One region of the Methylobacterium nodulans ORS 2060 genome, then DNA from elsewhere that is predicted to be linked to it. Evidence: predicted binding sites of a transcription regulator. Region 1 holds the regulator's gene; the other holds the start of a gene.
What was found. The regulator LexA, encoded in region 1, represses DNA repair genes until DNA is damaged. The targets are predictions, from matches to a motif close to TGTTCNNNNTGTGTTCNG.
Positions count from the first base shown of each region.

Region 2: MNOD_RS33255 (LexA family protein) is a predicted target of LexA. The motif match lies at 12,419-12,436, and genes of this name have one in related genera.

Region 1 is NC_011894.1:7,553,626-7,568,006, forward strand. It holds gene ccoG (cytochrome c oxidase accessory protein CcoG) at 1-739, shown strand, start outside; gene MNOD_RS35325 (FixH family protein) at 769-1,269, shown strand; gene MNOD_RS35330 (heavy metal translocating P-type ATPase) at 1,283-3,559, shown strand; gene ccoS (cbb3-type cytochrome oxidase assembly protein CcoS) at 3,556-3,693, shown strand; gene MNOD_RS35340 (HD-GYP domain-containing protein) at 3,699-4,781, opposite strand; gene lexA (transcriptional repressor LexA) at 5,092-5,814, opposite strand; gene MNOD_RS35350 (DUF1236 domain-containing protein) at 6,320-6,655, opposite strand; gene MNOD_RS35355 (TetR/AcrR family transcriptional regulator) at 6,880-7,536, opposite strand; gene MNOD_RS35360 (SDR family oxidoreductase) at 7,618-8,358, shown strand; gene MNOD_RS48625 (hypothetical protein) at 8,649-8,807, opposite strand; gene MNOD_RS35365 (thiolase family protein) at 8,843-10,021, opposite strand; gene MNOD_RS35370 (DHA2 family efflux MFS transporter permease subunit) at 10,043-11,674, opposite strand; gene MNOD_RS35375 (HlyD family secretion protein) at 11,671-12,843, opposite strand; gene MNOD_RS35380 (winged helix-turn-helix transcriptional regulator) at 12,857-13,342, opposite strand; gene MNOD_RS35385 (DUF3597 domain-containing protein) at 14,017-14,381, opposite strand, start outside.
Region 2 is NC_011894.1:7,116,312-7,130,692, reverse strand. It holds gene ubiB (2-polyprenylphenol 6-hydroxylase) at 1-1,367, opposite strand, end outside; gene ubiE (bifunctional demethylmenaquinone methyltransferase/2-methoxy-6-polyprenyl-1,4-benzoquinol methylase UbiE) at 1,399-2,157, opposite strand; gene mutM (bifunctional DNA-formamidopyrimidine glycosylase/DNA-(apurinic or apyrimidinic site) lyase) at 2,452-3,345, shown strand; gene MNOD_RS33300 (DUF6925 family protein) at 3,423-4,469, opposite strand; gene MNOD_RS33295 (DUF502 domain-containing protein) at 4,568-5,311, shown strand; tRNA gene MNOD_RS33290 (tRNA-Pro) at 5,459-5,536, shown strand; gene MNOD_RS44510 (ATP-binding protein) at 6,626-7,987, shown strand; gene MNOD_RS33275 (O-methyltransferase) at 7,987-8,931, shown strand; gene MNOD_RS33270 (DNA cytosine methyltransferase) at 9,011-10,087, shown strand; gene MNOD_RS33265 (very short patch repair endonuclease) at 10,089-10,529, shown strand; gene MNOD_RS33260 (Y-family DNA polymerase) at 10,624-11,952, opposite strand; gene MNOD_RS33255 (LexA family protein) at 11,949-12,404, opposite strand; gene MNOD_RS33250 (hypothetical protein) at 12,514-12,768, shown strand; gene MNOD_RS48445 (helix-turn-helix domain-containing protein) at 12,848-13,060, shown strand; gene MNOD_RS33240 (hypothetical protein) at 13,111-13,389, opposite strand; gene MNOD_RS47370 (FAD-binding protein) at 14,062-14,217, opposite strand; gene MNOD_RS33235 (response regulator transcription factor) at 14,248-14,381, opposite strand, start outside.

The DNA of each region.
Region 1 (14,381 bases):
CACCGACGAGGATTCCGTCGCCGTCACCTACCGGTACGACCGCGGCGAGCCCCGCATCGCGGCCAAGAAGGCGCAAGGCCTGCGGGAGGCGGGCCGGCCGGCCGGCGATTGTGTCGATTGCCGGCAATGCGTCGTCGTCTGCCCGACCGGGGTCGACATCCGCGAGGGTCTGCAGATGCCCTGCATCCAGTGCGGGCTCTGCGTCGATGCCTGCAATGCGGTGATGACGAAGCTCGGCCGTCCGACCGGCCTCATCGCCTACGACACAGAGGCGAATTGCGAGCGCCGGCGGCGGGGCGAGGCGCCGGTCATCCGCCTCGTCCGGCCGCGCACCCTGCTCTACGCGCTCCTCGTCGCCGGGGTGGGAGGCACGATGCTCTACGGCCTCGCCACCCGCAGCTTCACGACCTTGAGCGTCCTGCACGACCGCAACCCGCTCTTCGTCACCCTGGCGGACGGCTCCATCCGCAACGGGCTGACGCTGCGGATCGTCAACAAGCGCCCGGTCGCGCGCAGTTTCGCCCTGGCCGTCGAGGGCGTGTCGGGCCTGCGGGTCGACGTCGTCGGCGCGCCCGACGGGCGGCTCGCGGTCGGCCCGGACGCCACGCAGGAATTCCGCGCGCTGGCCTTCGCGCCCGCCGGGGCGCCCCTCGACAAGTCCACCCCGCTCGTCCTGCGCATCACCGATCTCGAATCCGGCGAGACGGCGCGCGCGCAGGACCATTTCAAAGCCCCCTGATCCAAGGTCCCCGACCCAAGGCCCTGCCCATGTCCAGCCCCGCTCTCCCCGCCGCGCGCCCGCTCACCGGCCGTCAGGTGCTGCTGATCTTCGTCGCCTTCTTCGGGATCATCGCGGCGGTCAACGTCGTGCTCGTCACGGTGGCCCTGCGGACGTGGTCGGGCCTCGACGAGGCCTCGCCCTACCATGCGGGCCAGGTCTACAACGCCGAGATCCGGCTCGCCCGGGCCCAGGCGGCCCGCGGCTGGCAGCTCGCCGAGGAGGTGACCCGGGAGGGCGCGGGTGTCGCCGTCACGGTCCGTCTGAGCGACCGGGACGCCGCCCCGCTCTCCGGCCTCACCCTGCAGGCCCGCTTCGAACGGCCGACCGACAAGCGTCAGGACGTCGCCCTCGCCCTCACGGAGACCGGGTCCGGCACCTATTCGGGCCGAACCGAGGCCCTGAGCCCCGGCCAGTGGAACCTCGTCGTGGATGTCGCCGACGCAACCGGACGCGTCTTCCGCCGCCACAGCCGTGTCGTGCTGAACTGAAGGATCCGGCGCGATGTGCTGCACGGACACGGCGCTCGCCTATGTGGAGGCCCATGCCTCCTGGAGCGAGGCGAACACGCGGCCCTCCCTGCCCCGGGACTACGCCGCCTTCGTGGCTCGCGAGACCGACGGGACGAGCCGCGCCGCCTTCGCGGTCGAGGGCGTGCGCTGCGCCGCCTGCATGAGCGCGATCGAGCGCGGCGTCGGCGCCCTGCCGGGCGTTGCCGCGGCACGGCTCAACGTCACCGACCGGCGGCTCTCGGTGACCTGGGCGCCCGGCGCGGCGCCGGAGGTCGGCGCGGTGCTCGCCGCCCTCGACGGGCTGGGCTACCGGGGCCACCCGTTCGACCCGCGCCAGCGCCGCGACCCGGCGGCCGCCCGCGAGACGGAGCGCCTGATCCGAGCGCTCGCGGTCGCGGGCTTCGCCTCCATGAACGTGATGCTGCTCGCGATCTCGGTCTGGGCCGGCAACGTCTCCGACATGACGCCCGAGAACCGTGACCTCTTCCACTGGCTGCAGGCGGTGATCGCCCTGCCGGCGGCGGCCTATGCAGGGCGGCCCTTCTACGAGGGCGCCTTCCGGGGCCTGCGCGCCGGCCGCGTGACAATGGATTTCCCGATCACGCTCGGCGTGGTGCTGACCCTGGTGATGTCGGTGGTCGAGACGGCGATGGGCGCGGCCCATGCCTATTTCGACGGCGCCATCATGCTGCTGTTCTTCCTGCTGATCGGCCGCGTCCTCGACCAGACGATGCGCCGCCGCACCCAGACCCTCGCCGAGAACCTCGCGGCCCTGCGCAGCGAGAATGCGGCGTGGATCGGGGCCGACGGGTCGGTGCGGGAGGTGCTGCTCGCCGACCTCTCGCCCGGGGATGCGGTGCTGGTGCGCCCGGGCGAGCGGGTTCCGGTGGACGGCATCATCGCGCAGGGCCGCTCGGAGCTCGACCGCAGCCTCGTCACCGGCGAGACGGCGCCGGTGGCCGCGGGGCCCGGCGACACCGTCCATGCCGGCTCGCTCAATGCGAGCGGGGCGCTCACGGTGCGGGTGACCGCGGCGACCCGGGGCACGCTCCTCGACGAGGTCGAGGGGCTGATGCGGCGGGCGCTGGAGGCGAAGTCGCGGGCGCTCGTCCTCGCCGACCGGGCGACGCGCCTCTACGTGCCGGTCGTGCACGCGGCGGCGGTGCTGACCTTCGCGGGCTGGCTCGGGCTGGGGGCCGGGTTCCACGCGGCGCTGATGACGGCGGTGGCGGTGCTGATCATCACCTGCCCCTGCGCGCTCGGGCTCGCGATTCCGGCCGTGCAGGTGGTGGCCGCGGGCGCCCTGTTCCGCGACGGCGTGCTCCTCAACAGCGGCGACGCGCTCGAGCGTTTCGCGGCCATCGACACGGTCGCCTTCGACAAGACCGGAACGCTGACCCTGCCGGAGCCGGTCCTGGCGGGCCACTACGATCCGGCGGCGCTCGCGCTCGGGGCCCGGCTCGCCCGGTCGAGTCGGCACCCGATGGCGGCAGCGCTCAGCGCCGCGGTGCCGGACGCCCTGCCCTGTCCGGGGGCGGAGGAGGCGGCGGGGCTCGGCGTGCGGGCCATGGTCGACGGCGTGCCGGTCCGGCTCGGCTCGCCCCGCTTCTGCGCGGCCGAGGACGAGGCGGCGCAGGCGCTCGCCCGCGATCCGGAAGCCTCGGCGATCTGCCTGCGGGCCGGCGAGGCGGCGCCGGTCGTGTTCCGCGTGCGGCAGGCGCCGCGGCCGGACGCGCGCGAGGTGCTGCAGGCGCTGCGCCGGAGCGGCTATCGCGTGCTGATCCTGTCGGGCGACCGTCCGGAGGCGGTCGCCGCCGTGGCCGACGCCCTCGCGGTCGCCGAGTGGCAGGGCGGCCTCACTCCCCAGGAGAAGATCCGCCGGATCGAGGCGCTCGGGCGCGAGGGAAGCCGGGTGCTGATGGTGGGGGACGGGCTCAACGACGCCCCGGCGCTGGCTGCCGCCCATGCCTCCCTGTCGCCCGTCACCGCCGCTCACGTGAGCCAGGCGGCGGCCGACGCGCTCTTCCTCGGCCGCAGCCTCGCCCCGGTGCTTGCAGTGCTGCGCAGCGGCCGGACCGCCAGGCGCCTCATGCTGCAGAACCTGTGGTTCTCGGCCGCCTACAACCTCGTGGCGATCCCGCTCGCGGCGGCGGGCCTGCTGACGCCCCTGATCGCTGCGCTTGCCATGTCGGGCTCGTCCGTCGTGGTCACGCTCAACGCCCTGCGGGCGCGCCGGGCGCCCGCCCTGCCGGAGGCAGCACGCCGATGAACGTCCTCATCCTGATGATCCCGATCGCCCTCTTCCTCGGCGGGATGGGGCTCTGCGCCTTCCTGTGGGCGCTGCGCAGCGGCCAGTACGACGACATCAATGGTGCCGAGCACCGGATGCTCGCGGACGATTGATCCAATTAAGGGACGGCCGCGGCGGCAAGACCCATGGCGACCGGCCTGAAGGCCGCAAGGAGCTGCCTGTCGAGCTTCTGTCCCATCCGGTCCATCGCCGCCCAGGCCTCTGCGGGACCGATCGGAGCGCGGTAGGGACGCCGCTCGGTCAGGGCCGAGCAGATGTCGCAGATCGTCACGAGCCGCACGAGATCGCCGATCGCCCCGCCGCGGAGCCCGTCGGGATAGCCCGAGCCGTCGAGCATCTCGTGGTGGTGTCGCACCACGTCGAGGATCTCGGCATCGAATCCCGGCTGCCGGGCCAGCAGCGCCGCCCCGATGACCGGATGCCTGCGCATCACCGCCATCTCCTCTGCGGAGAGGCTGCTCGGCTTGTTGAGGATGGCGAGCGGGATCCGGGCCTTGCCGACATCATGGAGCAGGGCCGCCCGCACCAGCCGCTCCTGGTCGTGCCGCCGGAATCCGAGGAGCCCGGCGAAAGCGCCCGCGTAGCCGGCCACGCCGAGCGAGTGCTGGTAGACCCCGATCTCGTGGGTGCGGATGACGTCGAGCCAGGCGCGAATTCCCGCCTCCGCTATGGCCTCCAGGACGATCTCGGTGCCGGCATCGATGTCGTCGAGGCTCAAGGCCACGCCGTTCGCGGCGGCCTGGAAGAGCCGTGAGACCAGCGCGTTGGCTTCCGCGGCCTGCGCACGGGCCTGCCGCAGCGGTTCGGCCGCGCGGGCTTCCGCCTCCGCCTCGATCAAGGCGAGGAGCGTCGCCCTGAGCTCGGCCTGGGAGGCGGTGGGCGGCAGCACCTGCGCAGCGCCGAGCGCCCGCGCCCGCGCGAGGGTGACCGGGCTGAGGTCCCGGGCGAGACAGAGGCAGGGGGCGCCGCGGGCACGCACGCGGCTCATCGCGCGCCGGATCCCCGCCAGAATGGCGGCGTCATCGAGGGCGACGTCGAGCACCGCCGCCTGGAACCGGCCCGGCGGCAGGCCTTCGCCCGGGAGCAGGGCGATGCAGGGCAGAAGGCGCGCGAGGCTGCCGGCGAGCGTTCGGGCCGTCCGCGGCTCGTCCGTGATCAGCAGGATGAATCCGTCCCGCATGGCATGCCCCGCACGATCTCCCGACCCAGGAGCCGGCTCCATGCTCCTTACCGCTGATCGCCCGATCCTCGAATAGATCGGTTAAGCTTTCCCTTGAAAGAGGGCGATTGGCGCATGTGGATTGATGAGAGGCGTCGCGGAGCGGTCGATCATCGTCGGGCCTGTCCCGCCAACGCCCGATCGAGGCCGTTCCGCAACGAAGGCGTGAATCGTTGTTGCCGCTGAACTCGCTCATGACCCTGGGTAAGGATCAAAAAAAGGCCTCCGCCATGCGGAGGCCTTGGCTTACGCCCCGTTTCGGGGGCGACGTTCAGTACTTGCGGATGAGGCTCACGAGGCGGCCCTGGATGCGGACGCGGTCCGGCCCGAGCACCCGGGTCTCGTAGGCCGGATTCGCCGCTTCGAGCGCGATGGAGGAGCCGCGGCGGCGCAGGCGCTTGAGGGTCGCCTCCTCGTCATCGATCAGCGCCACCACGATGTCGCCGGTATTGGCCGTGTCCTGGCGACGAATCACCACGAGGTCGCCGTCGAGGATGCCGGCTTCGATCATCGAGTCGCCGCGCACTTCGAGCGCGTAATGCTCGCCGCCGGCCAGAAAGTCCGGCGACATCGCCACCGTGCGGCTCTGGCTCTGGATTGCCGAGATCGGCGTGCCGGCGGCGATCCGCCCCATCACCGGAATGCTGATCGAGCGTCCGTTGTCGTCGGAACCGAGGGAGGACGGCATCGGGGCGGCCTTGGCAGCCGGCGCGGCCGTCCGTCCGCCTTCGACCACGCTGGGGGTGAAGCGCACCACCTCGCCCGAAGGAGGCACCACCGCATCGGGGATCCGAATGACCTCGATCGCGCGAGCCCGGTTCGGCAACCGCCGCAGGAAGCCGCGTTCCTCCAGGGCCGTGATCAGCCGATGAATGCCTGACTTGGACTTGAGATCGAGCGCGTCCTTCATCTCGTCGAAGGACGGGGGGACCCCCGTCTCGCGCATCCGCTGCTGGATGAAGCGGAGCAGGTCCAACTGCTTACGGGTGAGCATGGGGCACTCTCTTCGCCTGCGCCGATGCGCGATACGAAACAAATCGCGAACATGTTAGGCGTTCCTCAAGTGTTCCGCAAGCGGGTGTGTCGGGTATCTCCGCGCTCGCCGGCTTTCGGCCGGCGCTTCTCCATCCGGTCAGGCCGGGCTTCCCGGGCGGGTCCAAAGCGGGATCTGAGGCATGTTCTGGCAGGCGGTGCGGAGCGGCTGGAAGCGGACGCCGACAACTTGGCCTGAAGGGCATGGAGCCGGTGCTGGCCCGGATCGGGGCCACGAATCCTTTGCCGAGAGCGATGCGGCGCCTGCGGACCTGACGATGAGGGCGGGGCGGGAACGGGATTGCTCCGGTGCCGGGCACGACGTGAATCGCGTGGCACGGCCTGGAGGCGGCCGTGACCTGGCAGCCGGACCGGGATGGCTTACGGTCGGGCCGGGGCGCGCCCGCGCTCCCGGTCCATGGGCGGCGCTGCGGCTTTACGTGGTCCGGCAGCGCGCGGGTTCGGGGTCAGTCGATGGTGGTGATGATGCGGCGGGTGCGCGGCTCGACCACGTAGATGTCGTCGCCCGACGTCACGTAGCTGTAGCCCTTCAGGCGCGGGCTCTCCTCGATCACGGTCGGGGGCAGCGGATGAAGGTCGATGTCGGCCGGGAGCGTCGAGCCGACCGTCACGCGTTCCCGAATGCGCACGGGCGCCACGCGCTGCTCGGTGACGTACTTCTTGATGATCACGCGCTGAGGCGGGGCAATCTCGACCGGCTCCTCGGTGATCGTGACGGTCTGCGCGAGAGCGGCCCCTCCGATTAGGGTCAGAGCTGCTGCAGCAGACAATGCGCGCTTCATGAGCACCTCCAAGTTGAACAACCGTTCATCTTTCCCAAGGGGGAATGCGAGGTCGTTCAACGGTGAGGGTGTCCTCTTGTTCCGAGGGGCGTGGCTGGCCTGTGCAAGCGGCGAGGCGCCGGTGGACGGTGGCGGATTCAGGATCGTGGCCGTGGTCGGCGAGGCGGAGCCCGCCCTGGCCGCCCGCCCTGGCCGCACCGCGCGGCCAATGGCCCGAGTGTCCCTCAGCCCGCGACGCGCGCATCCCACCCGGCCATCATCATCCGAGCCACCGCTTCCAGCTCGGCCCGGCTCGCGCCGTCACGCGCCTGGAGTGACATCCCGCCCTGGACGGTGAGGACGAGGCGGGCGAGCGCGCCGGTGTCGAGCGATTGCGGCAGCTCGCCCTCGGCCGCCGCGCGGGCAAGCCGCGCTTCGACCCGTGCCAGATTGCGGGCGCGCGCCGCGTGCACGAGATCGCCAAGCTCGGCGCTTCCCTCGCCGCCGACGGCCGAAAGCGTCACCATGCAGCCGAGAGGGTCATCGCGCCCGCACGCCTGCGTCAGGGCGGCGGCCGTGTCCATCAGGAGCGCCTCGACCGCGTCGCGCGCCGTGGCAGCCGCCGCGAAGTTCCCCCAGACGCGGGGCTCGTACTGCTCGCCGTAGTGGCGCAGCGCCTCCGCGTAGAGCGCTTCCTTGGAGCCGAAGGCCGCGTAGAGGCTCGGCGAGCCGATGCCCATGGTCTCGGTCAGGTCGGAGATCGAGGTGGCAGCGTAGCCCTTGTGCCAGAACAGGCGCATGGCCTGCGCGAGAGCCGCCTCGCGATCGAAGGCGCGCGGGCGGCCACGGCTCCTGGACACCGTCGCACGCTTGGCAGACGGGGTGCGGGATGAATTCTGCATCGTTCGCTACATAAATTGCTTGACGGCTGGCCGCAACGCTCATATGCATTTCTGTGTCGATCACTACAGAAAGGCTGAGCGATGGTTGAGCTGACAGGCAAACGCGCCCTCGTGACGGGCGCCGCGCGCGGCATCGGCGCCGCAATCGCTGGCACCCTCGCCGCGCGAGGTGCGGACGTCGCCATCACCTACGAGCGGTCGGTGGAGCGCGCCGCCGAGGTCGTGCGCGCCGTCGAGGAGCAAGGGCGACGCGGCTTTGCCATCCAGGCCGACAGTGCCGATCCTGCGGCTGTGAGGCGCTCGGTGGACGAGGCGGCCTCGCAACTCGGCGGCCTCGACATCCTGGTCAATAATGCCGGCATCGCGCGCGGCGGGCCGCTCGCGGAGATGAGCCTCGCCGACATCGATGCCATCCTGGCGGTCAACATCCGCTCGGTCGTGCTCGCCTCGCAGGCCGCGATCCCGCACCTGAAGGAGGGCGGCCGGATCATCTCCATCGGCTCTTGCCTGGCCGAGCGGGTCGCCTTCGGTGGGGTGACGGTCTATTCCATGTCGAAATCGGCCCTGATCTCGTTCACGCGGGGCCTGGCGCGCGAGCTCGGACCGCGCGGCATCACGGTCAACCTTGTCCACCCGGGCCCGACCGACACCGACATGAACCCCGCGGATGGAACCCAAGCCGACGCGCAGCGGGCGCTGATCGCGCTCGGCCACTACGGGACCGCGGACGATGTCGCCGCAGCGGTCGCTTTCCTGGCCAGCCCCGCCGCCCGGCAGATCACCGGAACGGGGCTCACGGTCGACGGCGGCGTGAACGCCTGACGGTGCATGCGGCGCGAAATCTCTCTGGCCTAAATCGAACCTGACCTGCGTGGCAGCCGCTCTGCTCCTCATGCTGAGGTGTTGGCGATCGAAGATCGCGCAGGCTGCCTCGAAGCACGCCTGAACGTTCGTCCAAGATCAGGGTGAGCAGGAGCACCGGTCCGGGGTGCTTCGAGGCTCCGTGCGATCTTCGATCGCCAGGAGCACCTCAGCATGAGGACCGGTGGGGCTGCCATCGGGGGCCTTGCGGTCGGTTTCATCCGTTAGGGGCGGCTCGACCGGTGGTGAACTCAATCGAAGCTGACCTGCGTGGCAGCCGCCCCGCTGCTCATGCTGAGGTGGGCCGGCTCGTCGGCTCTTGCGTCGGCTTCCGCGCGGAGGGCGGCCGATGGTCCCGCCGGAAGGCGCATCACCTCCGCGCCCCGGCCGATGCGGAGGCGGACCGCCATCGGCGGTCCGCTGCCGTGAGTTGATCCCGGGCGCCTCAGAGCGCTTCGAGCGCCAGCGCGATGCCTTGGCCGCCGCCGATGCAGAGCGTCACGACGCCCCGCCGAAGGCCGTCACGGCGCATGGAATGCAGCAGGCGCGTGGTCAGGACGGCGCCCGTCGCGCCGATCGGGTGGCCATGTGCGATCGCGCCGCCCTCGACGTTGATGATGTCTTCGGGCAGGCCAAGCTCCTGGGCCACGGCCAGCGGCACGGCCGCGAAGGCCTCGTTGATCTCGATCCGCTCCACCTGCGCGAGCGTCCATCCGGCGCGCTCCATCGCCCGGCGGATCGCCGGCACCGGTCCCAGCCCGAACAGCCCCGGTTCGACGGCGGCGATGCCGTAGGCGACGAGCCGGCCCAAGGGGGCGATGCCTCTCGCCTCGGCGGTGCCGCGCGCGGCCACGATCATCGCGGCGGCGCCGCTGTTGAGCCCCGGTGCGTTCCCCGCCGTAATGGTCCCGTCCTTCCGGAAGGCCGGCTTGAGCCTGGCGAGGATCTCCATCGTCGTGTCGGGCCGCGGCGCCTCGTCGGTCGCGAAGGTCTCGGGGCCCTTGCGGCCCTTGATCTCGACCGGGACGATCTCGGCCTCGAACGCTCCCGCGGCCTGAGCCGCCGCGAAACGCTGCTGCGAGCGGGCGGCGAAGCGGTCCTGCGCCTCGCGGGTGAGCTGGCAGCGTGCGGCGAGATCATCCGTGTGCCAGCCCGAATGCTCGCCCGAGAAGGCGTCGTTCAGCCCGTCCGTGAGCATGCTGTCGAGGATCTGGGCCGGCCCCATGCGGTAGCCCCAGCGGCCGCCCTCCAGCAGGTACGGCGCGCGGTCCATGTTCTCCATGCCGCCCGCCACCGCGATCTCCACCTCGCCGCTCACGATCTGCTGGGCCGCCGTGACGATCGCCTGCGCGCCCGAGCCGCAGACACGGTTCACGGTCAGCGCCGGCACCGAGACCGGCGCGCCGCCGCCGATCGCGGCCTGCCGGGCGGGATTCATGCGGTTGCCCGCCTGGACCACGTTGCCCATCACGACCGAGCCGACCTCGGCGGGATCGAGCCCCGCGCGCCGCAGGGTCTCCCGGACGACGACGGCGCCGAGATCGGTGGCGGGAATGCCCTTCAGGCTGCCGTTATAGGCTCCGATCGCGGTGCGCACCGGCTGGCACAGGACGATGTCTGTCATGCTTATCTCCTCGGGTCGCGCTCAATGCGCATCGGCGGAAGGGCCCTGCGGCGGCGCCACCTTGCGCATCAGCGGCACCAGCGCAGTGGCGAGGGCGAAGCAGGCGGCGATCGCCAGGAAGGCGTCGGCGTAGGTCATCGTCTGCGCCTCGCGGTAGGTGAGCGACCAGAGCTGGCGAAGACCGGCCGCCTGCCCGTGGGCGGCGTCGCCGAGGACGATGGTCGCGCGGGCGCTGATGCGCCCGAGTGCGTCCGTCATGCTGGCATTCGCTGCGGTCAGGTGCTCGGCGAGGCGCAGGAAGTGCAGGTTGGTGCGGTCGTTCAGGATCGTGCCGCAGGCTGCGATGCCGATCGCGCCGCCGAGGTTGCGCATCAGGTTGAACAGGCCCGAAGCGAGCTTGAGCTTGGCCGGGGGAAGGCCGCCGAGCGTCAGCGTGACGGTCGGGGCGACGGCGAATTGCTGGGCGAAGCCGCGCAGCGCCTGGGGCCAGAGGAGTTCGCGCCAGCCCCAATCGTGGGTGATGGGCGTGAACGACCACATGCTGAGCCCGAACAGGGCGAGGCCGAACATCATCAGCCAGCGCAGGTCGAAGCGCTTGGCGCACAGCGTGTAGGCGGGGATCGCCATCACCTGGAACACGCCCGTGGAGAACACGGCCAGTCCGATCTGCAGGGCCGAGAAGCCCCGCACCCGCCCGAGGAAGAGCGGCGTCAGGTAGATGGTCGCGAAGATCCCGACGCCGGTGACGAACGAGAAGAGGCAGCCGAGCGCGAAGTTGCGGCTCTTCAGGGCCGTCAGGTCGACGACCGGATGAGCGTAGGTGAGGCTGCGCCAGACGAAGGCGATTCCGGTCACGAGCGCGGTGATCGCGCAGAGGCGGACCGCCTCGTCGTCCAGCCACTCCCAGCGCGGGCCTTCCTCAAGGGCATATTCGAGGGTGCCGAGGAACACGGCCATGAGGGCGATGCCCAGGTAATCGGCCTGCCGCAGCAGCGAGAGGTCCGGCTCGTCGATGCGCACCAGGAGCGGGACGACGACCGCGACGAACACGCCCGGCACGAGGTTGACGAAGAACAGCCAGTGCCAGGAGTAGTTGTCGGTGATCCAGCCGCCCACCGTCGGTCCGAGCGTCGGCGCGAGGGAGGACAGGGCACCGATGGTCGCCGCCGCCACCACGACCTTGCGGCCGGGGAAGAACGCGAAGGCGGTGGTGAACACGGTCGGGATCATCGAGCCGCCGAGGAAGCCCTGGAGCGCCCGGAACACGATCATGCTGCCGATGTCCCAGGCCCAGCCGCAGAGCAGGCTGGTCGCCGTGAAGCCGACCGCCGAGACGCAGAACAGCCAGCGCGTCGACATCACCCGGGCGAGGAAGCCCGAGAGCGGGATCACGATGATCTCGGCGATGAGATAGCTCGTCTGGACCCAGGCGACCTCGTCGGGGCTCGCCGAGAGCCCCCCGCCGATGTCCTTGAGCGAGGCCGAGACGATCTGGATGTCGAGGAGCGCGATGAAGAAGCCGACGCACATCGCCGCGAAGGCGAAGATCTTCTGGCCCTCCGTCAGCTGGCGCGGGGGCGAGATCGATCCGCCTGCGGCACCGGCGCGGCGGGGCGCGGCTGCGCCGGGCCGGAGAGCGAGGGCGGCGCTCACCGCGTCGCCTCCCCGATGACCATCCTGGCCGCCCCGGGGCGGCCGTCCGCGGGCTCTGCCGCATCCGTCCCGCCGCGCCGGTCCACGGTGGCGGTGACCGACAGGCCCGGGCGCAGCTTGCCGAGGCGGGCGCCCTCGCCGTCGAGGCGGATGCGCACCGGCACGCGCTGCACGATCTTGGTGAAATTGCCCGTGGCGTTCTCGGGCGGCAGGATGCTGAACTGAGCGCCGGTGGCGGGAGCGAGGCTCTCGACATGGCCGCTGAAGGTTTCGTCCGGCAACACGTCCGCGACCACCGAGACGCGCTGGCCCGGCCGCATCCGGGCGAGCTGGCTCTCCTTGAAGTTCGCGTCGACCCACAGCCCGTCGGCCGGGACGAGCGAGACGAGGCTCGCGCCCACCGTGGCGTAGGAGCCCGTCCGGGCGCTGCGGTTGCCGACCACGCCATCGACGGGAGCCCGGACCTCGGTATAGCCGAGGTTCAGCCGCGCGATGTCCTGCTCCGCCCGGGCCTGCTCCCGCGCCGCCCGCACCTGACGCGTCTGCGTGTCGATGACCGCGAGCTGCCGCTCGGCCGCATCCAGGGTGGCATGCGCCTTCTCGACGGCGGCGGCGGCCTTCTTGTGGTCCGCCTCGGCCTGCTGGAAGCGCTGCTCGGACGCGTACTGATTGGCCGAAAGCTGGCGGTAGCGGGTGAGATCGAAGGCCGTCCGGGCGGCCTCGGCTTCGCTGGCGGCGAGGTCGGCGCGGGCCTGCGCGATCACGGCCCGCTGCAACGCGCGCGTGGCCTCCAGGTTGGCGAGCGCGGCGTCCTGCCCGGCGACGGCCGCCTCGGCGCGGGCCAGGGCGGCCCGGTAGTCCCGGTCGTCGATCCGCAGCAGGAGGTCGCCGGCGCGGATCCGCTGGTTGTCGCCGACCGCGACCGCGGCGACGAAGCCCGGCACCTTGCTGGCGATCACCGTGACGTCGCCACCCACATAGGCGTCGTCCGTCGTCTCCAGGAACCGGCCCGTCTCCCACCAGTAGCGGCCGTAGAGGCCCGCTCCCAGCAGCGCCGCGAGCGCCGCGAGCGGGATGAGGCGCCGCTTCCAGGCCCGCGGCGACGCGACCTGCGGCAGCACCGGCTCGCCGCTCGCCGTAAACCTGTCGACCGTGGCGGTGCTGCTCATGGTTCTCGTCCCGCTACAGATTGATGCCGTCGCCGAAGCGCCGGCGGAGCCGCGCATCGGCCGCAGGGCCGGGCACGACGCGCACGCCCTCGGTGAGAAGCCGGCCGGTGCGCCGGTCGACCACCACGGGGTCGACCAGTTCGCCCGTCTCCGGCTCGACGAGCTCGACGCTGGCGCCTTCCGGCGCGAGGTGGCGGTTGCCCCAGGCCAGGAGGGTCCAGAGGACGGGCCGGAAGTCGCGGCCCTTCTCGGTCAGCACGTATTCGTGGCGCGGCGGGCGCTGCTGGTAGAGCCGCCGCTCCAGGAGCCCGGCCTCGACGAGGGCCTTCAGACGCCGGGTGAGCATGTTGGGCGCGATGCCGAGGCTGGTCTGGAACTGCTCGAAGCGGGTCAGGCCGTAGAAGGCATCCCGCAGGATGAGAATGCTCCACCACTCCCCGACACGCTCGAGGCTGCGGGCGATGGGGCACTGCATGTGGCCGAAGGAAGCGCGTTGCATGGCGATCTAGATAGCGCAGTAACTATCATGATGCAAGTGACATTCGACGGCGTCGCGAGGCTTTCTGTTGCCGGGCTTCGTGTCCGGAGGTGCAAGGCTGGATGGCAGTGCGAGCGGAGGCCCGCATCCCTGGCTTGGCCGCGGCGATGCCGCCTGGCACTGCGCCTCCCCCACCCGGGCGCATGCCGCCCCCGGCGGATACCCGCAGCAGGATCCCCAGGGACAACCCTCCTTGTCTTCGGCGGCAGGTCTCGGGCGGCATTCGCGAGGATGTCGGCGGGGCGCCGAACCGGTCGACCGCGACGAGGGCCGACGCGACTTGCTGCAGGGCATGTGCGTTTTCGCACCGCGGCAACGGTCGGCACACGGTAGACCGGTACTGCCCTTCCAGGGCGTTTCCTCCCTAGACTTCGGGCCGCTCGCAAGGGCGGCCTTTTTGTATCTGGCATACGAGGCTGCGAAGCGCGTGGGCCGGACATGCCGGCCACGGATGCTGGCCGGTGCAGGGCGGCGGTCCGGCGATCCACCCGTTTGCAGAGCAGCCGGGCCGTCGCTCCGATGCGGAACCGGGCTCGACCGGCGATGGCGCGGCCCCGGCTGAATCGTGCGGCTCTTGATGACAGGCGCCCGGCAAGGTGCTGGCCCTCGCCGGGTGCTCTGCCGTACGGTCGACCTCAGGCGTGCTTCAGGTCGTCCGGCACCTTCCCGCCATTCTCGGCAAGCTTCTGCATCACCTGCTTGTGCAGCCAGACGTTCATGGTGGCGGTGTCGTCGGTGTCGCCGCCGTAATGAAGCTCCCGCGCCAGCTCTTTGCGGGCCGCCAAGCTGCTGTCGAGGCCCAGGAGCTTCATCAGATCCACGATGGAGCGCTTGTAGTCCAGCTGCTGGCCGGATTTGGCGGCGAGGTCCTGCAGCACCGCGCCCACGTCCACGGTGGCCGGGGTGCCGGCGGTCGGGTTGTTGGCAACGGGGGATGGCGCACCGCTCATGGACGGGGCCGCTGCGCGGCTCGCGGATCCTGAAGGCCCTCCGGCTCCGG
Region 2 (14,381 bases), 440 kb from region 1:
TCGGCCAGAGTCAGCGCCGCGCGGCCCGCCTGCTCCACGCGCCCGATCGGCCCGAGATTGCGGGCGAGCCAGGTGCGCACCACGGGCTCGGCGGTGGTCCACATGTCGAGCCGCGGATCGAGCGAGCGGGCGACGCCCTCGACCACCACCATGGTCTTCTGGAGCATCACCAGCTCGGTGCGGGTGCTCATGTCGAACAGGGCGGTGACGTCGAACAGCAGGGTCAGCACCTTGGCCATCGAGATCTCGTCGGCCCGGCGCTGGTGGATCGGCTCGCCGATGGCGCGGATCGCCTGCGCGAAATCGTCGACGGAGTGGTGCGCGGGGACGTAGCCCGCCTCGAAATGCACCTCCGCCACCCGGCGGTAGTCGCGCAGGATGAAGCCGAGCAGGATCTCGGCGAGGAAGCGGCGCTCCTTGATGCCGAGCCGGCCCATGATGCCGAAATCGACCGCGGCCAGCCGCCCCGACGGGTCGACGAACAGGTTCCCGGGATGCATGTCGGCGTGGAAGAAGCCGTCCCGGATGGCGTGGCGCAGGAAGGACTGGATGACGGTGCGCCCGAGCGCCACGACGTCGTGCCCGGCCGCCAGGATCGCCGGGCGGTCGCTGAGGCGGATCCCGTCGATCCACTCGGTCACCAGCACGTCGCGGCCGGTGAGTTCCCAGATCGGCGTCGGCACCCGGAAATCCGTGTCGGCCTTGATGTTCTCGGCGAATTCCGAGAGCGCGGCGGCCTCCAGCCGCAGGTCCATCTCCATGGCGACCGAGCGGGCGAGGGTCTCCACCACCTCCCGCGGGCGCAGGCGCTCGGCCTCGGGGCGCAGGGCCTCGACGATGCGGGCCATGAAGCGCATGGCCTGGATGTCGCGGGCGAAGCGCTCGCGTACGCCCGGCCGCATCACCTTCACGGCGATGGTGCGCTCCGCGCCGCCCGGCTCGCGGAGCCGGGCCCGGTGGACCTGCGCGATCGAGGCCGCGGCGATGGGCGGGCTGAAGGAGACGAAGAGGTCGCCGATCGGCCGTCCCAGCGTCTCCTCGACGCTCGCGACCGCGACATCCTGCGGGAAGGGCGGCACCCGGTCCTGAAGCCGCTCCAGGTCGCGGGCCGCCGCCACGCCGACGATGTCGGGCCGCGTCGCCAGGAACTGGCCGAACTTGACGTAGGACGGCCCGAGCCGCGTCAGCGCGGTCGGAAGCCGGGCGGTGGGGCCGAGGCCGCGGCGCTCGAGCCGGCGGCCGAGCCGCAGGAATGCGCGCAGATGCGGCGGCAGGGCCGCGGCGTCCACGAAGGCGAGTGCGCCCTCGCGGGCCAGCACCCAGCCGACCTCGATGCCGCGCACGAGGTGGATGACCGCGCTCAGCAAGGCCGGCGAGCTCCCTGCGGCGAGGACGTCGTCACGCGATCTTCCAGCCCGAATGGATGGCGCAGATGCCGCCGGAGAGCAGCCGGTGCGTGACGTGGGCGAAGCCCGCCTCCTCGATCATGCCCGCGAAGGCGCCAGGCGTCGGGAAGCGGCGGATCGATTCGACGAGGTAGCGGTAGGATTCCCTGTCGCCCGCCACGAGCGCACCGAGGTGCGGGATGATCCGGAACGAGTAGGCGTCGTAGATCCGGTCGAGCCCCGGCACGTCCACATGCGAGAATTCGAGGCACAGGAAGCGCCCCCCGGGCTGCAGGACCCGGTAGGCTTCCGCGAGCGCCCGCTCGATGCGCGGCACGTTCCGGATGCCGAACGCGATGGTGTAGGCGTCGAAGCTGCCATCGGGCAGGGGCAGCGCCTCGGCATTGCCGGCCACGAAGTCGATGCGGCCGGCGAAGCGGTCGCCGGCTCGCTCGCGCCCCACCGCCAGCATCGCGTCGTTGATGTCGAGCACGGTGACGTGCGTCTCGGGGCCGCCCGCCTGGAGCGCCCGGAAGGCGATGTCGCCGGTGCCCCCGGCCACGTCGAGGAGCCGGAAGGGGCGCGTGCGCGAGGGCCGCAGGGCCGAGATCAGCGCACTCTTCCAGGCCCGGTGCAGTCCACCCGACATCAGGTCGTTCATGACGTCGTAGCGGCGGGCGACCGAACGGAAGACCTCGTTGACGCGCCCCTGCTTCTCGTCGAGGGGCACGCGCGCAAAGCCGAAATCGGTGCTGGTCTCGTCGGCGGCCATCGGTCCCTCCACGGCCGCCTCCATAGCGAAGGCGCGGGGATTGCGCCATCTGGAGCCGATGCGGCGGGGTGCGGTTCTTCGCGCCGCGGCTCCCCTGCGCGCCGGCGCCTCGGGGCCGGGGCCCGGCCGAGGCCGCGGCCGGCTCTTTCCGATCCGCCTCTCCGGGGCCCTGGGCGGCGTCCCGCCGTCGGGCCGCCACGGCGATTCGCATGGCGAGATTCGCATGGCGAAACCGGCGCAGAGGCCCCATCTGGCGGGTGGTGGGCCGCCCGCGCGCCCGATCTCCAGGATGCCATGCCCGAACTGCCCGAAGTCGAGACCGTGCGCAGGGGCCTCGAACCCGCCCTCGTCGGCGCGTGCTTCTCCCACGTCCATCTCGCCCGGCCGGACCTGCGCTTCCCGCTGCCGGAGCGCTTCGCGGCGCGCCTCACGGGCCAGCGGGTCGAGGCGCTGTCGCGGCGCGCCAAGTACCTCGTGGCGGATCTCTCCTCGGGCGAGGCGCTGATCATGCATCTGGGCATGAGCGGGCGCTTCGACGTGGTGCTGCCGGATGGGCGCCAGGTCTCGCCGGGCGACTTCTACCTCGAAGGGGCGGGAGCCCGGGCCAAGCACGACCATGTCAGCTTCGCGCTCTCGAACGGCGCCCGGGTCACCTACAACGACGTGCGCCGCTTCGGCTTCATGGACCTCGTGCCCGCGGCCGAGCTCGCCACCTGCCGCCACTTCGCCGGGATGGGCATCGAGCCGCTCGGCAACGAGCTGTCCGGCGAGGCCGTGGCGCGGCTCTTCCGCGGCCGGCGCACGCCGCTGAAGGCGGCGCTCCTCGACCAGCGCCTGATCGCGGGCCTCGGCAACATCTATGTCTGCGAGGCCCTGCACCGGGCCAGGCTCCATCCCGAGACGCCGGCCGGCGCGCTTGCGGACGCGGCCGGCCGCCCGACCAAGGCGGCCCGGCTTCTGGCGGAGGTGATCCGCGACGTCCTCACCGAGGCGGTCGCGGCGGGCGGCTCGACCCTGCGCGACTATGTCCATACGGACGGGACGAAGGGCGCCTTCCAGCACGCCTTCCGGGTCTATGACCGGGAGGGCCTCGCCTGCACGGCCCGGGGCTGCCGCGGGGTGGTGCGGCGCGTGGTGCAGTCGGGCCGCTCGACCTTCTTCTGCGAGGTCTGCCAGCCGGCGCGGTGACGCCCCCCCGAGCGCCCGAGGCCGCGCGATGTGCGACCGCGCACTTCCGAGTGGTGGCTTCCGGATTAGGTTTCGGGTCAGCAGGGTGGCGTTGGCGTCGCGGCCCTGCTGCCCTCGATGGGCGTTTCCTCCCTAGACTTCGGGCCGCTCGCAAGGGCGGCCTTTCTTTCGTCCGGCAGCATCGCGGATGCCATCTTCGACCGGGCGGGCCGCGTGGGAGAATCCCCGCCCGTTGCAGAGGCCGAACGCTGGAGCGCGCGGGCCTGCGCCTGCGCGATGCGGGCGACGGCCCGGCCGGCGCGGGTCGTGGGGGGCGGGGCATCCTCGCCCGCCAGGATGCGGCGCTTGAGCGCCACGAGATCCGGATCCCCCCAGGCCGCCAGCAGGCCCTGGAAGGCCGCATGGCGGGCGCGGTCGAACGCGGCCGTCCCGGCGAGCGGATGCGGGGGCTGGATCATTGCAATCGGCATGAGGCCCGGCGGGATCGGGGCCGTGGCCGCGTGGCTGCGCCGCAGGCGCAGGAGCTTCGGCAGGATCTGGAGGCGCGCGCCCGGCGCGCCGGATCCGGCCGCGGCCTCGGCCCGGTGGCGTCCTGCCAGCACGACCCGGTCGCAGGGCAGGGCGAGGAGGGCTGCGAGGCGCGCCTCGTCGTCGCAGAGGGAGCGGCCGCACGCCGCGCGCAGGATCGCGCAGGCCCCCGGATCATGGCTGCGCAGGCACAGGCGCGCCGCCCTCAGGCCGAGCCCGAGATCGAACAGGATCGCCGCACGGTCGCGGGGGCGGACCGCCCCGGCATCCGGGCCGATCTGCGTCACCTGGTCGGGTGCGCCGCTCCCGCAGGCCTGTCCGTCGATGCAGAGCTCGACCGCGTGGCTCCAGGCCTCTCCGCCGAGCGCGGTCTCGTAGGCGACCGGGTGAAGGCCGGCGAGGTCCCCGAAGGCGAGGGCGCCCCGCGCGGTCACGAGGCCGAAGCGGCCGCACAGGGGCTCGGCCGCTTCACCGGGCGCCCGCGCGAAGGCGATGGCCGCCCCATAGGCGCCGAAGGTCCAGGTCGTGGCGGGATCGGCGAGCGCCGCTTCGATCAGCGCCCGCACGGCGGCGGGATCGGGCGGGGGGCGGCTCATCGGGACCTGCCTTGAGCGCAGCGCAGCAAACCGCTACCTCTGCGCGGGCAGGGGGCGCCTGCGCTGGTGAGGGCGAGAGTGTGAAGGATCCGTCGCCGTTGATCCACGAGCCCGACTCCGGCGCGCGCAAGCGGGTCAGCGTCCAGGGCCGCCTGCGGAACTACTTCTTCACCGGCGTCATCGTGGCCGGGCCGCTGGCGATCACCATCTACATCACCTGGTGGTGCATCAGCCTGATCGACGGCTGGGTCAAGCCGCTGGTGCCGGCGAAGTACCTGCCGGACCATTACCTGCCCTTCAACATCCCGGGCCTGGGCCTCCTCATCGCCTTCGTGGGGCTGACCCTGCTGGGCGCGTTCACGGCGAACCTCGTCGGGCGCTCGGTGGTGGAGTTCGGCGAGGTGCTGCTCGCCCGCACGCCGGTGATCTCGGGCCTCTACCGGGGCCTGCGGCAGGTCTTCGAGACGCTCTTCTCCACGAGCGGCACCTCCTTCCGCACGGTCGGCCTCGTGGAGTTCCCGGTGAAGGGCACATGGTCGGTGGTGTTCCTGTCGGCGCCGGCCGGGCCGGACGTGCAGGGGGCACTGCCGCCGAACGGCGATTATGTCGGCGTCTTCCTGCCCTGCGCCCCCAACCCGACGACCGGCTTCTTCTTCTACTTGCCCCGCTCGGAGGTGATCGAGCTGTCGATCAGCGTCGACGACGCGGCGAAGCTCGTGATGTCGGCCGGCGTGATCCAGCCGGAGGATCCGCAGACCCGCCTCCAGGCCATGGCGGCGGGCCTGCGCGTCGCGCAGGTGGGGCCGGTGGAGATGCCCGCACGGGACAAGCAGGACGCTTGAGCCGGCTCCGTGCGCACCGGCCCTTTGAGGGCCGGTCGGACGGGATCCCGCCCCGGCGCGCTGCACGCTCTCCGAAAAAGGTTGCGCGGCCGACCCGAGGCGGCTAAGACCCGCGGGCTTTCGCGCGGTGCCCACTGCGCAGAGCGTCGGAGCGTAGCGCAGCCCGGTTAGCGCACTAGTCTGGGGGACTAGGGGTCGTGGGTTCGAATCCCGCCGCTCCGACCATTAAACCCTTTGAGATCAAAGGGTTTTTCGAAAACCGGTCCGGGCGGGATCCGCGCCCCAAACGGGAACGAGCGGCGAACAAAAGCCCCCATGGGGCTCGAAGTCCCCACATTTTCCCCCACACATCGGCGGCGCCAGTTTCCTGATTCGTTCCAGTCGCGAGGAGCTGGTGAGCACGCAGATCGCGCGCGCCATCGGGGTTCGGGCTTAGCCTCTCGCCCACCGTCCACCGGCCGGCTAAGAACCGCGGCCATGCTCACCACCGATTCGGCCTCACCATCCCCCACCGTCCTCGAATGGAGCCGCGGGCTCGCCAGTCTGTCGCCCGGACAGCCGCCATGCCCCGGGTTCAGGCCCGACGAGTGGGTGGAGACGCTGGCAAACTGTCGCAGGTTCGTGGACGATTTCGGGCCCGAAGCTGACCACGAGCTCGGGCACGAGGCGGTGAGCCGGTTCTTCGAGCTGGGCCTTGTATCCCAGAGGTACACTCATCAGCAGGCACTGGAGCTCGTGCGTGCTTAGACGCTGCGCGCACCTGAGACCGAACGCCTTGGACGCGAAGCCGGCGTGATCGAAACCCGATCAAAGCTCGAGTGCGGACACGCACTGCGAGTGTCGGCCTTGTAGATCGTCCTAAGCGCGAGGGGGCTCACAGCTGCCCCTCGGGAACTCTCGGCAAGGCTAGCACGCCGGCAAGTACAGTAGCTGGCTCACCCGCCAGTGGTTCGGGTACTTCGGGCACAAGCAGCGATGTTGGTAGCTTTCTGACATCACTGAGCGCCCGTCCGATAAGTGCCTCATAAGAGCATCTGCACTCCTCAATCCTCAGCGCGATCACCCTGCTGATGGCCAGCCTGGCACCTTATGAACGATTTATTGGACGGACGTTAATCACAACTGCACACCAAGGCTGACTGCCTTACGGCCAGAGCCCCGCACCCCCCTGGAAAAGGGGCGGCATCGCTGCGCGTCATACACTGGCTTTGGATCCCGCAAATGCAACTTGCGCGGCATCCGGCGTGCCGATTAGATAGCCGCCAAGCTTGGTCGACGTGAGTCGGCGCCGGCGAGCTTGGAGGCTTCGGGACTGTGACGATCACCCCTGAGACGAAGGCATCAGCAAATCCGACTAAGGAATTCTTCGTAAGGATGCTAACTCGCGATATCTCGCTAGAGGATTGTATTCTGGATTTGATTGACAATAGTGTCGATAGTGCATGGCATAATGAGGGAAGCAGGCCTATGGGCCTGTCTGAAGGCGCGAATCTGGATAAATACATTATTGATATTAAGCTTCTGCCAGATGTTTTCCAAATCAAAGATAATTGCGGCGGAATGACCCTTCACGATGCGGTCAATCACGCGTTCAGTTTCGGACGCAATACGAGTGATGCCCATGATGATTTCAGTATCGGAGTATATGGCATTGGAATGAAACGTGCTATTTTTAAAATTGGCAATCAGATCAAGGTGAGAAGCACGTACAGGTCGGAAGGTGAAGCTTTAGAAGCATTTGCTGTCCCGATCGACGTAGACAGGTGGCTTGAAAACAATACTCTGCCGTGGGACTTCGATATAATCGGTGACGAGCCTCTCGAAGCGGCGGGTGTTGAGATTGATGTAAGGCAACTGACGCAAGGCGCCTTGCAGGCCTTCAGCAATCCTGCCTTCATTCAGAACCTTCGTCGCACAATTGCTAGGGACTATTCTTTTCATCTTGCGCGCGGTCTCCAGATCTTGGTGAATAACGCGCCTGTTGATGGATGGCAGATCGAACTGCGCCAAAGCGACGAATTCCAACCTGTGCGGATCGAGTATGTTGACAAAGTTGGCGATGATGAAGTGACGGTAGAGCTAATCGGTGGAATGGCCGCTCCGCCGCCGGAGAGCACTGATCCAACGGAGGACGAAGGAGATCGCCGCTACGGTTGGTACGTTGCCTGCAATGGACGTATCGTACTTGCTGCAGATAAAACCGTTGTGGCCGGATGGGGATCAGAGGACTGGCCTCAGTGGCATTATCAATATGCGGGCTTCGTCGGAGTTGTGCTTTTTACTGCAGCTAAGGCTTCGGCGCTTCCTCTGACCACAACAAAGAGAAGCGTAGACGTTTCTTCGGAGGTTTTCCGAAGAGCGCGACCGCGCATGCGCGAGATCTCCAAGGCGTGGATTGCATATACCAACGCACGAAAGCAGGCCCTCGAGCAAGCCAAGCAGAAAGAAGCACTAGCCCGCCCCGTGTCGATCCAGGCGGTCCCTAAGCGGTCCACCGTAGCGCTGCCGAATCTCGTTGCGCAGAGAGCGGAGAAAGCCGCGAATATAAACTATTCTGTGCCCGTCTCTAAGCTCAAGAAACTTGCAAGAGAGCTAGGTAATATAAATATGCCTTATCGTGAGGTTGGGCTCACGACTTTTGATTACGCTTACGACGACCTAGTTGGTAACGAGTGATGGCTTCTTTCGATCTCGTGAACTATGGCCTTCGGCCGAGCAAAAGCATACAGCGACAACTTGCTTTTGACGGATTCCGGAGGTTGCAAGCAAACCTTGGATTGAAGGATTTTGCCTACATCGGGTTTGGTTCCATATGGTTTACAGACTTTATCATGGCGCACCGGCTGCTCGGTATCAATGATATGGTTTCGATAGAAGCTCATGATGTTGGGTATGAGCGAGCGAAGTTCAATTGCCCATACGCGCCAATACGAGTTATGCACGGACTCTCATCTAATATTCTGCCTACATTATTCACCGATGAACTCCTAAAGAATCGCCCCTGGATTATTTGGCTCGATTACGACTATGAGTTTAACGAGGACGTTAAGGAAGATGTGCGGCTTGTGCTCGAAAATGCGCCGCTTAACAGCATTTTTCTGATTACCTACAACGGCACGGAGATGGCCTATGGACGAGCTCTAGAAAGACCTGACCGAGTGCGGGATCTGTTCGGCAGCGTATTCCGTGATAGGCTTGCAAAGAATGACTTTAAGGACGAGCGTCTGCACAGGCTGCTAATGGAGCTAACACAAGATCTTATGTGTTCCATCGCCGCGGAGTCATCTCGTCCGGGCAGATTTGTTCCTTCATTTCGTATGATTTATAGGGACGGAGCGCCTATGATTACAGTAGGGGGCATTTTCGCTGACACTGATCGCGTTCAGGCCGCCTCTACATGCGTACGTGCTGCTACTTGGCCCTGCTTTCCCGCTAAGCCGATTGTGGCCCCGCAACTTACATTGCGCGAGGCGACAATGCTTCAATCGCAGCTTCCGAACCCGGAGGGGCTGACCCGAAACGACGTTCGTGCGCTTGGCTTTGATCTGGAAGATGATCAGATAGAAGCCTTCTCCTCCTACTATCTACAATACCCGTCCTTCGCTCAGATTATGTTCTGAGGATAACTCGTTTAGGCCGATCACCGACGGCCTTCAGAGGTGGTACTGTGGAGCAAGTTTCGTAGCTACGGACGTTGCGGTGCTGATTGATCTTTTTTGCGGATGCGGCGGGCTGAGCCTTGGGGCGCGGTCGGCCGGTTTGAAAGTCACGCTGTCTGTCGACAACGATCCTATATTGACTTCAAGCTACACCTTCAATCATCCTCAGTCACGACTCATCCTTGCGGATGTTGCTGATCTGTCTGGCCGCTATCTACGAAGGGCGGCTGGCGGGTATATTGATGGAATAGTTGGCGGGCCGCCCTGCCAGGGCTTTAGCGAGATTGGTGTGGCGAGCCCAGACGATCCCCGGCGGTTGCTGCTCTGGCATTTCTTCAGGTTGGTCGCCGAGGTACGTCCAAAGTTCTTCCTTATGGAAAATGTAAGGGGCCTTGCGTTTGAGAAAAATAGGCCCGAATTAGATGCTGCACTTCAACTCGTGGCAGGAAGGTATACGATTCTCGGACCGTTGAAGCTGGATGCTGCTTCGTTTGGGGCTGCTACGTCGCGGCCCCGAGTGTTTGTGATCGGCTTCGACCGCAGCTGTGTTGACTCCTTCACCGCCGATGACCTGCAAGAGTGGCGTCGACCTGCAGCAACCGTCCAGGAGGCAATAGCCGACTTACAAGGCGCAACGGAAGAGGGGGTCGACAGTGACGGTCTGGACTGGTGGCGCTACGGATCGGACGTCGCTCCCTCGTTGTATGCACGCCGACTGAGAGGCACGAGGCGCCTTTTCTCGGGCCATCGACGGATCCCACACGCTCCGGCGATAGCGGCGCGTTTCGCCGCCGTGCCACAGGGCGGTCGCGATGCCGTCGGCCGACACGCTCGCCTTGACTGGAACAAGCAGTGTCCTACGATTCGGGCAGGAACCGGACCGGATCGCGGATCGTTTCAAGCCGTTAGGCCGCTCCATCCCGCTGAGCCGCGTGTGATCACGGTACGGGAGGCGGCCCGCTTGCAGGGCTTCCCTGACCGTTTCGTGTTTCACCCGACCGCCTGGCACAGCTTCAGGATGATAGGCAATAGCGTGTCTCCGATCATTGCGGAGCGGATCTTCAAGGCGATCCGCTCGAAGATGTTCGACGTGCCGTCGTTGGCAGCGGCCGAGTAGCGTGGTGGATCGCCTCACGCCAGAGGCGCGATCACGCCTCATGGCGGCGGTAAAGGGAAAGAACACCACGCCGGAGCTCAAGGTGCGGAAGCTCGCTCATAGCCTTGGATTCCGCTTCAGACTCCATCGCCGCGACCTGCCGGGAATGCCCGATCTCGTTTTTCCTACAAGGCGTAAGGTCGTCTTCGTGCATGGCTGCTTCTGGCACCGCCATCCCGGGTGCAGGAAGGCTTCGACACCCAGCTCGCACGGCGACTTCTGGCAAGCCAAGTTTTCGCGCAACGTGGACCGCGACGCCCGCAACGAGCGCCAGCTGCGCGACGCCGGTTGGGACGTGCTTGTGATCTGGGAGTGCGAGACGCGGGACGCCGCCGCGGTCGCCGAGCGGCTCACCGCCTTCCTCGGACCACCCGGCCGAGCCAAGCCAGCTGCGCCGGATTGATGGCATGCCCGAAGCGTTGCTGTCTACGGGGCTGTAGAGCGGATCGTGTTCTACGGCGTCGTTCAGTGATGGGCCGCCGCAATCCCCGCCGCACCTACGACGAGGAGGGGCGGATCTCGGGTCCGGCAGTTGCCATCGCTGTCACGACCGGCACCTCGGCGAGCCGCGTCGTGTAGCGCGGCGTGCGCATCTCGAACTTGGTCGCCCAGGTCCGCTTCGCCTCCAGCCCCGCCCGCGCCGGCACCACGGTGCCGCGCCCGAAGCGCCGGTTGCAGGCATCCATCGCCGCCATCAGCGCGCCGCCGCGCTCCCGGTCCAGCGCCCCGAAGAGGGCCCGCGGGCTCTCCGTCAGCGGCACGAGGTCGGTCGTGATCACGCCGGCCTTGCTGTAGCGCCAGGGCTCCGGCCCCTGCTCGCGCCAAGTCTTCGCCACTCCGAGCCGGGCGGCCTTGATCAGGACGAGGGAATCGGAGGTTGCCTCGGGCAGATGCACCACCGTCGAGACCGAGCGCTTCGGATCGCCGCGGTCGTGCTCGCTGGTGTGGTAGAAGACGGTGATCTGGGTGGTAGCGAGCCCATCCCGGCGCAGCTTCTCGGCGAGGCGCGTGGCATGGGCGCTCACCGCCTGCTCCAGATCGGCCTGCTCGGTAACCCGGCTCGCGAAGCTCCGGGTGACGGCGCAGCCCTTGCGGCGGGCCGGCACGATCTCCAGCGGCAGGCACGCGCGGCCGCGCAGCTCGTGGATGATGCGCTCGCCGACCACCGTGAGCGCCTGGCGGGCCGGGCGCGGGTCGAGGTCGCGCAGATCTGCCACGGTGTCGACGCCCAGCGCCTCGAGCTTGGCGAGCGAGGCGCGGCCGATGCCCCAAACCTCGCCGACCGGGATGCCGACCAGCCACATCGCTCGCTCATTCTCGTCGCTCAGATCGCAGACGCCGCCTAACTCGGGCACGCGCTTGGCGATGTGGTTGGCGAGCTTGGCCAGCGTCTTGGTCGGGCCGATGCCCACGCAGGTCGGGATGCCCGTCCAGCGGCGCACGGTGGAGCGCAGATCGCGCGCGAGTTCCAGCCTCTCCCGCTCGCGCACCTCCGAGAGGTCCAGGAAGCTCTCGTCGATGGAGTAGATCTCGACGTCCTTGGCGAATTGCCGGTAGACCGCGTTCGCCCGCGCGCTCATGTCCCCATAGAGGGTGTAATTCGAGGAGAAGACGCGCACCTTCTCGCGCCGGCAGAGCTCGCGGATCATGAAGTAAGGCGCGCCCATTTTGATCCCGAGCGCTTTGGCTTCCGGTGTCCTCGCGACCGCGCAGCCGTCGTTGTTCGAGAGCACGATCACCGGCACACCCACGAGCTTGGGATCGAAGACGCGCTCGCAGCTGCAATAGAAGCTGTTGCCGTCGATCAGGGCGAGGGCGCGGCTCATCGCACGGCGCTCGGCCGGACGTGGTGCCAGCGCACCGAGAACAGCAGGACGCCCCAGATCTGGCACTCCTCCAGGTCCTCCAGGCCGAAGGCGGGCATCTCCGGGTTGTCGAAGGTGAGCGCGAGGCGGTTGCCGTCGAGCACCAAGCGCTTGAGGCTCATCTCGCCGTGCACAACCGCAACGACGACGGCGCCCGGGCCGGGGTGGAGGGAGCGGTCGACGACGGCGAGGTCCTGATCATGGATGCCCGCGCCCTTCATGCACCAGCCGCGGACGCGCCAGATGAAGGTCGCGGCCGGGTTGGGGGCGAGCCAGCGGGGGAGTTCGAGGGCGCCCTCGATGAAGTCCTCGGCCGGGGACGGGAAGCCGGCGCAGAGGGTGGTGCGCATGAAGGGGATGCGCACCAGCCCACTCCAGTCTGCTGCCTGCTCGCCGACCCGGTAGAGACTCACGCCGCCCTCCGCACTAGAACAGAAAGAGAACAAACAGGTGCACAGTTCCCGGTCAAGGCGGTCGGGGCGTCGCTGTGGAGAGCGGGGAGAACCCGCGACGGAGAGTGGTATGGGTATGCGGACGACGTTCGTGGTTCAGACGTTCGAGATCCACCGCAAGAAGCTGCGGCCCGGTACGCGTGATGTTGCTCCAACCGAGAGCGGGGCGCTGAAGCGGGCGGAGGCGATCGCGAAGCGGATGCCCGGGACGGCGGCGCTCAAGATCGTGGCCGACGATGAGACGGGCGAGCTGGAGAGCGTCGCGATCGTCGGCCAGTTCGGTGAGGTGCCGGAGGACTTCGCCGAGCAGCTCGCCGGCGGCTGATGCGACACCGGCACCCGATTCCCCTGACTTGATCGGGAGTGAGGACCGAGCGCGGACTATGACGGATCGTGAGTTTCGCATGGCGCTTGCCGAGCTCGGGCTCACGCAGAGCGCCGCCGCAAGGCTTCTCAGGGTTGAGGCCGGCACGGTTGGCCGCTGGGCGCGCGGCGAGACCAGGGTGCCCGGGACAGCGGAGGCCTTCCTGCGGCTGTTGGTCACCGCCGGCATCACGGGGGAGGCGGCCATTCGACTGGCCAGCGGTGTCACGGAGGATCCGGGGGACCGGGATTGAAACGAAAGTGCCCCGCGCGGCGGGCGCCGGCAGGGCCCTGAGCCGTGGTTTCAGCGCGGTTTGCGCCTGCGGGCGACGTACCTGTCGATGGCCTCAAGGATGACCGAGTGCATCGAGCGCTCCTCGGCGATCGCGATCTCCACCAGGGCGTCGTGCCGCGCATCGTTGAGGTAGACGGTCTGTTTCGAGGCGACCTGACGCGCGACTCGGGGGCGGCCGGGCTTGCGCTTCCGGGCGTTCGACGGCGGGGCCAGGGGAGGGGTGATGAGGAGCAGCTCATCACCTGCGGCGGCCGCGGGTGCGCGCGGGATCGCCGGCTCGTCGCTCATATCCACGAGGCGCGCCGCGCGGATTACCGCGCCGGGGGAGGTTCGCAGCAAATCATTAACCATCCAGCACCGGACCCTCATCATCCCGGCGCGCCGCCATCAAGGAGCCGTCAATCTCACGGGAGATGACAGGGCGCGGCGCGGCCTTTGCCCCGCCACGTATTCCGCGGTAGTGCGAGTCCCGTGAGCCGCTTACTCCTCGTGGCGGGTCGCCCGCGCAAGCGGGGCCCGGGTGCTGGAACCACCCGGGCCGAACCTTCTCAGGCCCTGGCCGGCAGCGTAGCGTCGGAACGAAAAAGCCCGCCGCCGCGGAGCCGGGCGGCCTTGCTGACTCTGGACGTGGGACGCATCAGGGTCGAGACTCAACCACCTTGTCTATGGAAGGGCTGCAATGGGTGGACAGCAGCTCTCTACGCCTTTCGCCCGCAATGACCGGGGCTGACCCGTTTCAGACGTTCGCGGCGGGTGTCGCGAACGTCCGGTTGCGAGTGTTCTCAGGATATTTGATTTCTTGACAGGGTTTCCGGACACAGACGGTTGAGGGGCTGGAGCACCGGGCAGGACCCAATCCGCGTGGAAGGTTTCCCGTCGTTTTTTTGATAATACCTGCCACAAACCGGCTTTCGGTCTGCGCGTAGGGAATGACCGCTTGTGCTGCGCGAGCGGATCTCTTTAAGGCTCGTGGGGTCTGCTCCGCTGTGCCGCGCAGGTGGCGATGCGTGATGCCATTACGAGGGCGGGCCCAAGCGTCGTGCCTGGACCCGAATAGGTGCCCGCAAAGATCGAGACGGCATCAGCCCCGCACGCGAACAGACCCTCAATCGGCATCGTGTCCGCTCGGAGCATGGGCACCGCGGCTCAGGACTCCTCTGCGGCCAGTCTGGCGCGGATGGCATCCTGGTGCTGAACGGCGAAACGGACGAGGCCAGCCTTGTCGCTGAAATGGACCTGCTGGCCGATCGTGGCTGCCTCGTTGCTGATGGTCTTGGTGC